DNA from 2 places in the Agarivorans sp. JK6 genome. Region 2 is predicted to be linked to the other one. Evidence: predicted binding sites of a transcription regulator. Region 2 holds the regulator's gene; the other holds the start of a gene.
The links. The regulator FliA, encoded in region 2, starts transcription of late flagellar genes. The targets are predictions, from matches to a motif close to CTAAAGNTNNNNNNNNNNNNGCCGATA.
Positions count from the first base shown of each region.

Region 1: a site for FliA is predicted at 3,546-3,572, ahead of OV592_RS08550 (flagellin). Genes of this name have one in related genera too.

Region 1 covers NZ_CP113525.1:1,793,893-1,800,624, forward strand. The annotation lists gene flgK (flagellar hook-associated protein FlgK) at 1-908, shown strand, start outside; gene flgL (flagellar hook-associated protein FlgL) at 915-2,129, shown strand; gene OV592_RS08545 (flagellin) at 2,343-3,161, shown strand; gene OV592_RS08550 (flagellin) at 3,720-4,535, shown strand; gene OV592_RS08555 (flagellar protein FlaG) at 4,615-5,037, shown strand; gene fliD (flagellar filament capping protein FliD) at 5,050-6,477, shown strand; gene fliS (flagellar export chaperone FliS) at 6,498-6,732, shown strand, end outside.
Region 2 covers NZ_CP113525.1:1,693,609-1,700,340, reverse strand. The annotation lists gene OV592_RS08030 (chemotaxis response regulator protein-glutamate methylesterase) at 1-948, opposite strand, end outside; gene OV592_RS08025 (chemotaxis protein CheA) at 974-3,127, opposite strand; gene OV592_RS08020 (protein phosphatase CheZ) at 3,139-3,879, opposite strand; gene cheY (chemotaxis response regulator CheY) at 3,893-4,276, opposite strand; gene OV592_RS08010 (RNA polymerase sigma factor FliA) at 4,404-5,123, opposite strand; gene OV592_RS08005 (MinD/ParA family protein) at 5,116-6,009, opposite strand; gene flhF (flagellar biosynthesis protein FlhF) at 5,999-6,732, opposite strand, start outside.

The DNA.
Region 1 (6,732 bases), 100 kb from region 2:
GAGTTACCTTTACTTCAGCGACAACCTTTGAAGTTCAGCGCTATGATGGAGACCAACCCATTGACGCGGTGATTGCAGGGACCATCCCTCCAACTAATTTTCAGCTTGATGGTATGGACTGGGATTTCTCTTCTGGCCCCTTTGCTGCTGGAGACCGACACCTTATTCAACCGGTGCGAGATGCTGCTGCTTCAATGACAGTGAGTATGAGCCAACCAGAGAAACTTGCTTTGGCTTCACCAATACGTGTTGAGCGGGAACTTAATAACCGCGGAAATGCAACGGTTTCAATTGATTCTGTTTATGACACTGACCCTGCAACGTCAGATTTTACCTCACCTGGTGGATATGATGTAAATGGCCCAGCCGAAGTGCGCATCAATGCCGTAGGCGATTACGAAGTTTATGACGGTTTGGGCGTATTAATGGCCACCGCACCAGCTGCCAGTGCCGGTCAACAGCTGTTTTCGAACGCAGTGCCTGCGTTAACGCCAGGTTACGAAATAAACATAGATGGTGATGTACAAGAAGGTGATGTATTCACCATGGGTTACAATACCGATGGTTTTAACGATAACTACAATGCGTTGCGTCTCGTTGATTTGCAGCAGCAAGATTTGGTACGTAAAAGTTTAGCCACTAGTGGCGACAACAAAATGACGATGAACGATGCTTATGCCAGCGTGGTAAGTTTTGTTGGTGGTAAGACTAGTGAGGCAAGGGTGGCGGCATCGGCAGCTAACTCCTTACTGGAACAAAGTACCCAACGGCACAATTCAATTTCTGGCGTTAATTTGGATGAAGAAGCATCAAATTTGATTCGCTTCCAGCAAGCTTACGCTGCCTCAGCTCAAGTGATTAGTGCCGCGCAAGAAACCTTTCAAACTCTACTAAGCTCAGTGAGGTAATAAACTATGCGAGTTTCCAGTATTAACTTGTATCAAAACTCACTAAATGGTGTGCTTAACTCTCAGCAACAAGTTGAGAAGATGAACCAACATCTTATCACTAATAAGAAGTTGCTAACCGCTGCTGACGGTCCTTCGGACATGAGTAAAACCATGTTTTTGACCACGGAAATAACCTTAACAGAGCAGCATTTAAAGAATGGCACCTTGTTGGAAAACGCGCTTAACTTTGAAGAGTCAACCTTGGACGGGATGATCAATGCCATGCAGCGAGCAAGAGTATTGGGGGTTCAGTCAGGCGATGGTATTAATGGTAGTACTGAACGTGCTTCGCTCGCACAGGAGTTGCGTCAGATACAAAACCAAATGCTAGATTTTATGAACAGTCAAAACGCTGATGGTAGTTATGTATTTTCGGGCTTTCAAACCCAAAAACAACCATATGTGTATGATGGAACTAATTATAATTATCAGGGTGATGCGGGAGTTAATGAATTAAAAGTATCTTCTTCGGTATATATTCAAAGTAATGATACTGGGCAGGAGGTTTTTGATAATGTATTTAAACGTTTTGGAACTAATGACCTAACACCTAATGTTACATCGGTAGTTAACGATCAGCGCGCTTATGATAGTTTTCATAAATTAAATTACGATCCTGTTACACCAGCAAATAATACATACCAAGTGCAAACTACCGCTGGTGTGCCAGATACTTATGAGATTTTGGATAGTGTTGGTGCATCTTTAGTTCCTCCCGTAACTGGTAACTATGTACCTAATGAACCTATTAACTTTAATGGGCTTGAAGTTATAGTATCGACTGTTGCAGGTAGTGCCAACGAGTCATTTGAATTAGCTCCGCCTGAGAAAGATAATATATTGAATATGCTATCTGATTTTATTATTGCCTTGGAAGACCCCAATTTCCTGGAAAGTGACTTTTTGGAGGCGCAATCTGATTTCTTGGTCGGTTTAGATAATTCGTTAGAAAGTGTGAACCTTACTTTAGGCTCCCTTGGTGCGAGGGGGAACTCTTTGGATTCAGTGCGCTCTGCTGCTGCTTCTATGGATGTGATTAATCAGCAATCAAGAGCAAGCCTCAGCGAGGTTGATTTCGCTGAGGCTGTAAGCAACCTACAAAAAGCTGAGCTTGCTCTAAACACTTCTTACTCGTCGTATAGCAGAATTAGCCAATTATCTTTATTTAATTACCTATAACACTAAAGTTTATATTCTATCAGCCGTTATAAAGGTTGCTTCAATATTGAAGCAACCTTTTTTATTTAGACGCTTAGGGTGTATAAATAAAATAAAAATAAATGCTAAAGAATATTGAAGCGCTGCCGTTATATAGGGTAAGTCAGAAACAAAAAAAATAACTGACAACTAATAAAACCTATAAATGGTTAATATATAGATAGGAGAAATATCATGGCTTTATACGTAAATACTAATGTGTCATCAATTAACGCACAGCGTCAACTTTACAACTCAGGTAATGGTCTAGATACATCGTTTCAGCGTTTATCATCAGGTTTTCGTATTAATAGCGCCAAGGATGATGCTGCAGGCCTACAAATATCAAACCGCTTTACCACCCAAATTCAGGGTCTGGATCGTGCGGTAATGAACGCCCAAGATGGTATTTCAGTAGCGCAAACTGCTGAAGGTGCGATGGATGAAGTAACCAACATGCTACAACGCATGCGTGTTCTCGCCATTCAGTCTCAAGATGGTGTTAATAACACAGACGACCGACTAGCATTGCAAGCGGAAGTAAGCCAGCTTAAAGCTGAGATCAGTCGGGTTGGTACAACTACTAAGTTTGGTGGAATTCAGCTGCTTGACGGTTCTTACAGTGCAAACTTTTTAGTGGGTGCGAATGCTGGTGAGAATATTCAAGTGTCGATTGCCACTTCGGTCACGCAAGCCGGTTTGGGTATTGGAACGATTTCGGTTAGCTCCGCTGCCGGAGCAAGTGGTTCCATGGCAGCTATTGACTCAGCTCTTAAAGTCATTGATGAAGAGCGGGCAAACCTTGGTGCGGTGCAAAACCGTTTCCAATCTACCATTCGCAACTTGTCTAATATTTCTGAAAATGTAACCGCAGCACGTTCGCGTATTAAAGATACGGACTTTGCCAAAGAAACTGCTGAATTGACACGTAACCAGATTCTACAGCAGACATCGACAACTATTTTGGCTCAAGCCAACCAGCGTCCTCAGGCTGCACTATCACTACTGGGATAATATAAAAAAAGAAAGGACGGTGGGGGTTCAATCCACCGTCCTCAGACTGCAGTAGCGCAATTAATACTCTTAGGAGGCTCAATTCCATACCAATAATAAGTTGCGCTTAGGTTTCGCTCTCAATCTCCTATCGTTTCGAGCGATACGGTCAAGTGATGCATACTCACTTGGCCTTTTTTTCGCAGCGGTTCAGACTGCGAGTATAATAAAGCAATGTGCGTGCCAATAATTAACAGCAATAATTTGACGTTCAATTATTGCTCAATGATTATAAATGTATCGTTTTTTAGCTGAGTTTAGAAGTTTTTTCTGGTCCCTAAAGCCAGTGTTTACAAGGCTTGCCGTAAATGCGGCAAAAAAATTCCGCTTATTTCCTCTTTTTTTCTAAAGCTTTTTCCTCCATTGCCGCTAACAAATATGAAGTTAATAAAACTTTGGTCCATTTTTAAGTTGTCTTGATTTACAGTTCATAAATCAGGGGTTCAACAACTAACAAATGGTTTAGGTCGTCCTGACATAGTTCAATCAGGATGAGCGATTTCTTAGGAGGCTCAAATTATGGCATTAGTTGTCAACACCAATGTGTCGTCATTGAACGCACAGCGCCAGTTATACAATTCTGGTAATTCTTTAGATACTGCCTATCAGCGTTTAAGTTCTGGTTTCAGAATTAACAGTGCAAAAGATGATGCAGCAGGTCTACAAATTTCTAATCGCATGACATCGCAAATCCAAGGTTTGGATCGTGCAGTGATGAATGCACAAGATGGTATCTCTGTTTCACAAACAGCTGAAGGCGCAATGGATGAAGTAACCAATATGCTTCAACGTATGCGAGTTCTCGCTGTTCAATCACAAGATGGTGTAAACAACAGTGATGACCGTGCAGCACTTCAAGCTGAAGTGAGTCAATTAAAAGCAGAAATCACTCGTGTTGGTGATACTACCAACTTTGGGGGAACTAAGCTTTTAGACGGTGCCTACAGCGCAGACTTCTTGGTTGGTGCTAATGCTGGTGAGAAAATCAATGTAGCGATCAATACCACCATCACTGCCGGTGGACTAGGCGTAAGTGGTATCAGCGTATCTTCTGCTGGTGGCGCTTCTGCAGCAATGGCGGCAATTGATTCTGCTTTGAAGTCGGTGGATTCGGAACGTGCTAACTTAGGTGCGTTGCAAAACCGTTTCCAATCTACGATTCGTAATTTGTCGAACATTTCAGAGAATGTTAGCGGCGCACGTTCACGAATTAAAGATACTGACTTTGCTAAAGAAACTGCTGAGTTAACGAAATCTCAGATTCTTCAGCAGACCAGTACCTCTATTTTGGCACAGGCAAATCAACGTCCACAGGCTGCGTTAGCCCTCGTATAATAGACAAAATAATAGAAGAAACACGCGGCCGCACTTATACTAATAAGTGTGGCTTGCTTTGTTTTAAGGAGTCTGGTTTATGGATAGCAATGTAAGTACCATTTCTGCTTCAAACCTCACTACTGGTTTGGCCGTTGGCAAAGAGCAGAAAGTAACTGCTGCTGAAAAAATGGAAGTGGCACAGTTATCGCTTCAGAAAGAGCAGCAAAAGATTAAGGCTGAGCAAGAAGCTGAGCAAAAAGAACGTCAAACAGAAGACAGAACTCAAGTAGAAGATGTAGTTAGTTCGTTGAATCAACTACTCGAGGTGCAAGACCGTGACGTAAAATTTGTAGTTGATGAGCGAGATGGTCAATTTTTCACTTCAGTGCTTAATAGAAGTACTGATGAGTTAATTAGAGAAATCCCGACAGAAGAGTACCGTCAACTTGAAGAGCGTTTAAGAAAGTTCCAAGATGCTATCGGACAAACCACGGGTTTGTTTGTAGATCAAATTGTATAGAAGGGTTGTGCTATGACGGGTATTACAGCAGCAGGTATTGGTAGTGGCTTGGATTTAGAGGCCTTAATTGAAGTTTCTATTGATGCAATTAAAGTACCTCAAGAAGCACGACTTCAGGAGCGGCGTGAATCGCTCGATGTAACCCTTTCAGCAGTTGGATCAATTAAGTCAGCTATGAGTTCGTTTCTTGGTATTTTAGACAAAGCCAAGGAGCCCACCACATTTTTCCCTCGCTCCGCTTTTGTCGGTGGGAGTAATGTTAGTGGAGAGAGTTATAGTGGACCATTCGGAGTAACGGTTGGGGATGATGCTACAAATGGCAGTTATGACGTTGAAGTGCTATCTCTTGCATCTGGTTCAAGAGTAGCCACTCAAACTGAATACGCGTCTAGTTCTACAGTTATTGCTAATACCGAGGGTGAATTAACTTTTGCAGCAGGTTCTGGCACCGATGAAGAAACGTTCACTGTTCAAGTTACCGCAGGCATGACCTTGTCACAATTACGGGAGGCGGTAAATGAAGCAGGCGAAAACTTTGGTGTAAGCGCGAACTTAATCAACACTGGAACTGGTACTCAACTGGTGTTCGACTCCTCAAAATCGGGTGCTGACGATGATGCTGATCCAGCTAATGGTAACCCAAATGACTTGCGGATAATCTCAAGTGGTACCGCTAATGGTGACTTGGATGCTTTAATTGGTAATACTCAAGTAACTAAAAGCGCTTCGGAAGCGCGCATATCAGTAAACGGTATTGAGGCTACTAGCAATACTAATACTTTCAGTGATGTTATTTCTGGCGTGACTTTAGACGTCAATACTTTGACTGGCTCCTCTACTACACTCGAAATAAAACCTGACGATGACGCGGCAGTTGAAAGTGTTCGTAGTTTTATTGACGCATACAACAAAATAATCTCAGAAATCGACAAGTACAGTAAGCCGGATAAGGTACTAGAAGGCGAAGACAGTAGTCGTAAAGAGCTTAGTGGTGATGCCATGTTCCGCTCAATGAAGTACAGTTTAGGTAAAATGAGCACTACTGGCTTTGAGGACCCAAGTCAGCCAGGACGTGTAACTACCCTTTATGCTCTTGGTATTGAGATGGATGACAGTGGTCAATTAACGCTTGATGAAGGTCAATTGAAAGAGTGGGTAGATGGTGATTTAGATAAACTTGGCGAGATTTTTGCAGGAGAGAATGGCATAGTCGATACATTTTACGACTTTACCAAAAGTTATGAGCAAACTGGCGGGGTGTTAGCCTCGCGTGAAGATACAACTCGCTCACAACTTAAAGATCTTGACTACGCTGACCTTGCTTTGAAAGAGCGAATGGCTGAGTATGAGTCAACGTTGAGAGCCAAATACACCGCATTCGACCAAACCATGGGTGCGCTTAATAGCCAGATGTCCTACATAATGGGCCAGCTCGGCTAATAATTTATAGGATGTAATGCATGTACAAACATGGAATTAATCAATATCGACAAGTAGGTATTAAAGATCAAATAGCTACTGCCGATCCGCATCAGATTACTCAGCTCTTAATGCAAACTGCATTAGAAAATCTCTCGGTAGCCAAAGGTTGTATAGAGCGTAATGATATCTCTAGCAAAGCTAAACCAATTGCTAAGGCAACTTCCATCATTACTTCTCTTAGAGATACATTGGACCATGAGAAAGGTGGTGAAA
Region 2 (6,732 bases):
ATCGGCCCCCATACCAGTAAGTATCATCGCTAATACATTAGACTGGTGACTCTTTGCTAGAGAGGCAAAAGTAATATCAACACACGGTTTGTAATTTACTTTATCGTTACCATCAATGACCCGTAAACGACCGTAAGATCCTCGACCTTCCACCAACATTTGCTTACCACCTGGTGCTAAATAAGCCCAACCAGGGCGTAACTCGTCACCGTCCTCTGCTTGTTTAACATTGATTCTCGACAAGCTATTGAGTCGCTGAGCAAAAGCCGCAGTAAAAGTAGCCGGCATATGTTGAACCAATAGAATCGGTTTAGAAAAGCCAGCAGGTATTTGAGTAAGAATGGTTTGTAGCGCAACGGGGCCACCAGTGGAAGTGCCGATAGCCACTAACTTATAGCGTTTGCCTGAAGGCTTAAAACGGGCGGTAGCACGCTCTTTTGGTTGTGGGGCTGAAGTAGTTGGCGAAGCTTTTACTGCAGGCCTTGTAGCTGTGCTAGGCCGAACAGGAGTGCTTGGAGCCGGTGCGCTAACACTTCGACGAGCACTAACGCGACGGCGAGCAATAGCTTTAACCCGCTGCTGAAGAAGGCTAACCGCTTCTTCTCTATCACGAGCTATGTCTTCAAACTTTTTAGGAATAAAATCGAGAGCGCCAGCTTCTAGGGCATCAAGAGTGGCCTTTGCGCCTTCGTGAGTTAGTGAAGAAAACATAAGCACCGGGGTGGGATTCTTCGCCATAATTTCACGAACGGCAGTGATACCATCCATTACCGGCATTTCGATATCCATGGTCACTACATCGGGTTTTAGACGAGCGACCATGTCGATGGCTTCACGGCCATTTTTTGCGGTATCGACCACTTCTAAAGAAGGGTCCGCGTTGATGATCTCGCTTACCCGGCGTCGGAAAAAGCTCGAATCATCAACTACAAGTACTTTTATTGCCATGTTAGATTCTTCTTAAAGGCTAGGCTTACATCTTACGAGCGTAGCGTTTCAACAGGCTTGGAATATCAAGAATTAAAGCAATACGGCCATCACTAGTGATTGTTGCACCAGCCATACCTGGAGTACCTTGCAATAATTGATCTAGTGCTTTGATCACCACTTCTTCTTGGCCTATCAGATTATCAACAACAAAACCGACTTGTTGTGGGCCAATTTGTACGATAACCACGTGCCCTTGAGAACTACGCTCTCCAGATTGACCATTTCTAATTAACCAGTCTTGTAAGTAAAACAATGGAATTGCCTTGTCACGAACAATCACGGTTTCTTGACCATCAACTACGTTAGTTTTGGTCAGGTCTAGGTGGAAGATTTCATTCACGCTCGTCAGTGGTAAAGCAAAAGTCTGTTTGCCAACGTCTACCATCAGGGTTGGCAAAATAGCCAAGGTTAGCGGTACTTTAATCTGTAGTGTAGTGCCTTGCCCCAACTGTGAATCAATATCAACTGAACCATTAAGTTGGGTAATGCTGGTTTTCACCACGTCCATGCCCACACCGCGACCTGAGATGTCTGAAATCTCAGTCTTAGTAGAGAACCCTGGCGCAAAAATTAGACTATAAGCATCTTTATCTGGCATGCGAGCAGCGGCATCGGCATCAAGCACGCCGCGCTCAATCGCAATAGATTTTAGCTTATCGGCATTCATACCAGCGCCATCATCCTCGATTTTGAGCAAGATATGATCGCCCTCTTGTGAGGCTGATAAGCGAATAACACCAGTACGAGGTTTACCTGAAGCAACTCGATCGTCTGGCATCTCAATACCATGGTCAACAGAGTTTCGAACTAAGTGAACCAATGGATCGGCCAGCGCTTCAACTAAGTTTTTATCTAAGTCGGTATCTTCACCCACCAACTCTAGGTTAATGTCTTTTTTCAAGCTTCGCGCTAAATCTCGAACTACTCGAGGGAAACGGCCAAACACTTTTTTGATTGGCTGCATGCGGGTTTTCATTACCGCACCTTGAAGATCAGCTGTCACCACATCCAAGTTAGCGGTGGCTTTAGACATATCCTCATCATTACTATTAAGGCCCAAACTCACTAAGCGGTTACGTACCAATACCAACTCGCCAACCATATTCATAATATCGTCTAGAGTGCGGGTATCTACGCGAACTGTGGTTTCGCCTTGAGGTACAGCTTGCTTGGCCGGCGCTTTTGCAGGCTCTTGTTTAGCTGGAGCGGCCTTAGCAGCAGGTTTGGCCGGTGCTGCTGGTTTAGCAGGCGCTTTAGGACTAGCTTCAATTTTTGCAGCAGGCTTAGGCGCAGCTTTAGCTGCGGGCTTAGCTGGAGCGGCCTTAGTGTCTGGTGCTTTGCCTGCACCATGTAGCTGGTCTAGCAGTTTCTCAAATTCATCATCACCAATTTCATCAGCATTTGAACTAGGCTTCGCTACTTCTGGCGCTTTAGGTGCAACCGCTTGTCCAGCACCTGGCGCCTTAGAACCATGCAGTTCATCCAACAGTTTTTCAAATTCATCATCTGAAATATCACCATCGCTGGAAGCTTTTTCAGCTGGAGCGGCGGGAGCAGGTTTTGGTGTTGCGGCCGCAGCAGGTGCGGCTGAGCCATGCAGCTCATCAAGCAAACGCTCAAACTCGTCGTCGGTAATTTCGTCAATATTGCCGGCATCGGCACTTGGAGCCGCAGCTACGGGCTCTGGCTCTGGCTCTGGCTCTGGCTCTGGCTCTGGCTCTGGCTCTGCAGCCACTTCGTCAGCAGACTCTGGGCGAGACAACTGATGTAAGCTTTCGATTAATTCAGGAGACGCAGGTGTTAAAGGCTCGCGTGCTTGAACTTGAGCGAACATATCATTAACTGAATCTAGCGCTTCAAGAATCACATCCATTAGCTCCGGCGATACACTTCTTCCACCATTGCGCAAGGTATCAAAAATGTTCTCAGCTCCGTGACAAACATCAACCAGTTCGGTTAATGACAAAAAGCCTGCCCCACCTTTAACCGTATGGAAGCCACGAAATATGGCATTTAACAAGTCACTGTCATCTGGACGTTTTTCTAAATCAACCAGCTGTTCAGACAGCTGCTCAAGGATCTCCGCCGCTTCTACGAGAAAGTCTTGTAAGATGTCTTCATCTACATCAAACGACATGCGCTACTCCCTTAAAATCCTAAACTAGACAACAAGTCATCAACATCATCTTGGTCGTTAACAACGTCGTCCCTTTGCTCTTTATTTAATATTGGCCCTTCGGCTTCAATAGCAGATTTAGTCACTTTTTTATTTTCTACTACTTCGGCGTTCTCATTTCCAAACAAGGTAAGCATTTCAACCAGACTTTCTTCCACCTCTTGCACCAAGGTGATTACCTTACGAATCATCTGACCGGTTAAATCTTGGAAATCTTGAGCCATCAATATTTCGGTTAACATGCTACGTAGTTTATCGGCATTTGCTGAAGAACTATTAAGGAAAATATCGATTTGGTGACATAGCGCCTTAAATTGGCCGATTTCAATTCTTCGTTCCATCAAACTTTGCCATATAGGCATGATACTGTTGATTTCGTTAGTTAATTGATCGGCAATTGGAAGGCCAGACTCTACTGCGTCCATGGTTTTATTGGCCGCTTGATCGGTCATCTCTATCACATAGTTCAACCGCTCTTTAGCGTCTGGTATTTCTTGATTAGCTAACTCGTTAATTCGAATATCGAGTTTAAATTCATTTAAAGAGTCATGAAGCTGACGAGTGAGCTGCCCAACCTTATCAAATAGCAGGTTAGCTTTTGGAGCACAAAGCTCACTAACAAGTTGATTCGCCTCGGCGACATTTCCTTCTTCAAGTAGCGCAACCAAAGATTTGGCGTCGGCTAATGAAATAATCGGAGTATCTGTGCTCACGCATCTTCCTTTCTTATTGTAGTCTTTCGAAAATCTTATCTAGCTTCTCTTTTAGCGTGGCTGCAGTGAAAGGTTTAACAATATATCCATTTACGCCGGCTTGAGCAGCTTCGATGATCTGTTCACGTTTTGCTTCGGCAGTTACCATTAAAACAGGTAAGTGAGACAAACTTTCGTCGGCACGAATATTTTTCAATAGGTCGATGCCTTCCATTCCAGGCATGTTCCAATCAGTTACTACAAATTCGAAATCGCCGCCTTTAAGCATAGGTAATGCGGTATTTCCGTCATCGGCTTCATGAGTATTGTTGAAGCCAAGATCTCTAAGTAGGTTTTTAATAATCCTTCTCATCGTTGAAAAATCATCAACAACCAGAATTTTCATATTTTTATCCAAGGTACGTCCCCCAACAGGATGTTTTACAAGCCACTAAATAGGCCAAAAATTTATGTAATATAGATATTATGCCTTAATAAACACAATTTTAGTCCATCTTTTACAAGAAATGTAAGGATGAATTTCTCTATTGTGTCCAATCTCGCATTCGAGTTTTAACTCGAGCAAGCGCTTGACTATGAATTTGACTGACTCGGGACTCGCTTACGCTCAATACTTCACCAATTTCTTTTAGGTTAAGTTCTTCATCATAATAGAGGGACAAAACCAGTGCTTCTCTCTCTGGCAGACCTTTAATACATTCGGCAAGAGATTGTTGAAAGCGTTGATTGGCAAAACCTTCAAAAGGTCGGTTTAGTTCTCGACTTTCTTCACTTGATATGACGTCTTCACTCACACCTAAGTCATCGATACCTAAAATGCGTCCGCAATTTACATCAGACAACATTGAGTGGTACTCACTTAAGCTTACGCCAAGCTTTGCTGCAACCTCAGCGTCTTTTGCGTCACCGTTTTTTTCTTTCTCAACTTCTGCAATTGCATCACTGATGGCGCGGCTGTTTTTATGTACCGAACGAGGGACCCAGTCGCCACGACGAATTTCGTCAAGCATAGAGCCACGAATGCGGATGCCGGCGTAGGTTTCGAAGCTAGCGCCTTTTGAACCATCAAAGTTACGTGCGGCTTCGATTAAGCCAATCATTCCTGATTGGATCAAGTCATCAACAATCACGCTAGCCGGAAGCCTAGCCATTAGGTGATGGGCTATCCGTTTGACCAAGTTTGCATGGCGCTCCACCAAAACATTAGTGTCATTAGCGCTGGCATAAGCGGCAACTTTATTCACTAAGCTGTTCTCTATTTTTACGTTGTCCAAACTCGAGAAGGTTCTCGATGAAAAATTCTAAATGTCCACCTGCTTGTTCAGGAATTGGCCAAGTAGAAGCTTTACTTGCTAATGAGCGAAATGCCAAAGATGCAGGAGACTTAGGATAGGCTTCTACCACTACTCGTTGCTTTCTTACGGCTAAGCGCACGTTATTGTCATAAGGAATACAAGATACCAATTCGAGTGTAGCATCCAAGAAGCGATCGGTAACTCGAGTAAGCTTAGCAAACAATTCTTGGCCTTCGCGTAAGCTACGCACCATATTTGCTACTACTTTAAATTTGTAGACACCGTGCTGGTTTGAAAGCAGCTTTATTAGCGCATAAGCATCGGTAATAGAGGTTGGTTCATCACACACCACCACTAATATGTCTTGTGACGCTTTAGCAAAGCTTAGCACCATGTCGGAGATGCCCGCTGCGGTATCAACTAGCAACACATCAATGGGTGTTTTCATGCTGCTAAAAGCACGAATAAGTCCGGCGTGTTCCGCAGGACTGAGTTCTACCATTGATTGAGTACCAGAAGTAGCTGGTGCAATTAAGATCCCATTGGGCCCTTTAACTAATACTTCATCTAAGGTGCATTCACCGGATAAAACGTGAGAGAGGTTTTTAGTTACACGTAAACCGAGCAGCACATCTACGTTTGCTAGGCCTAAGTCGGCATCCAGAACCATTACGCGCTTACCTTGCGCAGCCATGGCTATGCCCATGTTAAGAGTAACGTTAGTTTTACCTACGCCCCCTTTGCCGCCAGTTACAGCGATGACTTTCACATTGTTTTTTTGTTGCATCATTCTTAAGCCGCTAGCTTGGTCAAATTCATTGTCTTTAGAATACATCTGAAACCTTTTGTTGTTCGGTTTCACTAAACCAGAAATGTTGCTGGCTTTGCTTATCGATAACCGATAATGCTTGTTCTATTAATTGGGTAGGCGCAGCTACCGCAATATCTTCAGGCACTTGTTGGCCGTGAGTAACGTAACTTATTGGTAAGGCATGGCGCAAGGTTACATTTAACACTTCACCTAATGCCAAACTTTCATCTAATTTGGTAAGTATGGTACCAGCTAAAGGAATTCGCTGAAATTGGTTCACAGTTTCTTCAATTACCCGACGCTGCGCATTGGCGGACATCACCAAATAGTTGCGAATATTAACGCGGCTGTTTTTTACTAGCTTGTCTAATTGTTCGTGTAAGCGAAGATCTCGTTGGCTCATGCCTGCGGTATCAATAAGCACTAATTTTTTGTCTTTAAACTGATAAAGCAACTGTGAAAGCTCTTCTTCATCATTGGCGACGCGTACGGCGCAGCCCATAATTTTTCCGTAAGTAGCTAGTTGTTCATGAGCACCAATACGGTAGGTATCAGTAGTAATCATCGCCACACTTTCGGCGCCATGGCGCATTGCAAACTGTGCTGCTAACTTGGCGATGGTGGTTGTTTTTCCAACGCCAGTTGGGCCAAGCAACGCAATAGCCCCACCCTTTAACAAAATCTCATCTTGGCCAACCGGTAGTTGATTGACTAATAATTCGCGTAAATGCTGCCAGCCTTCTTGAA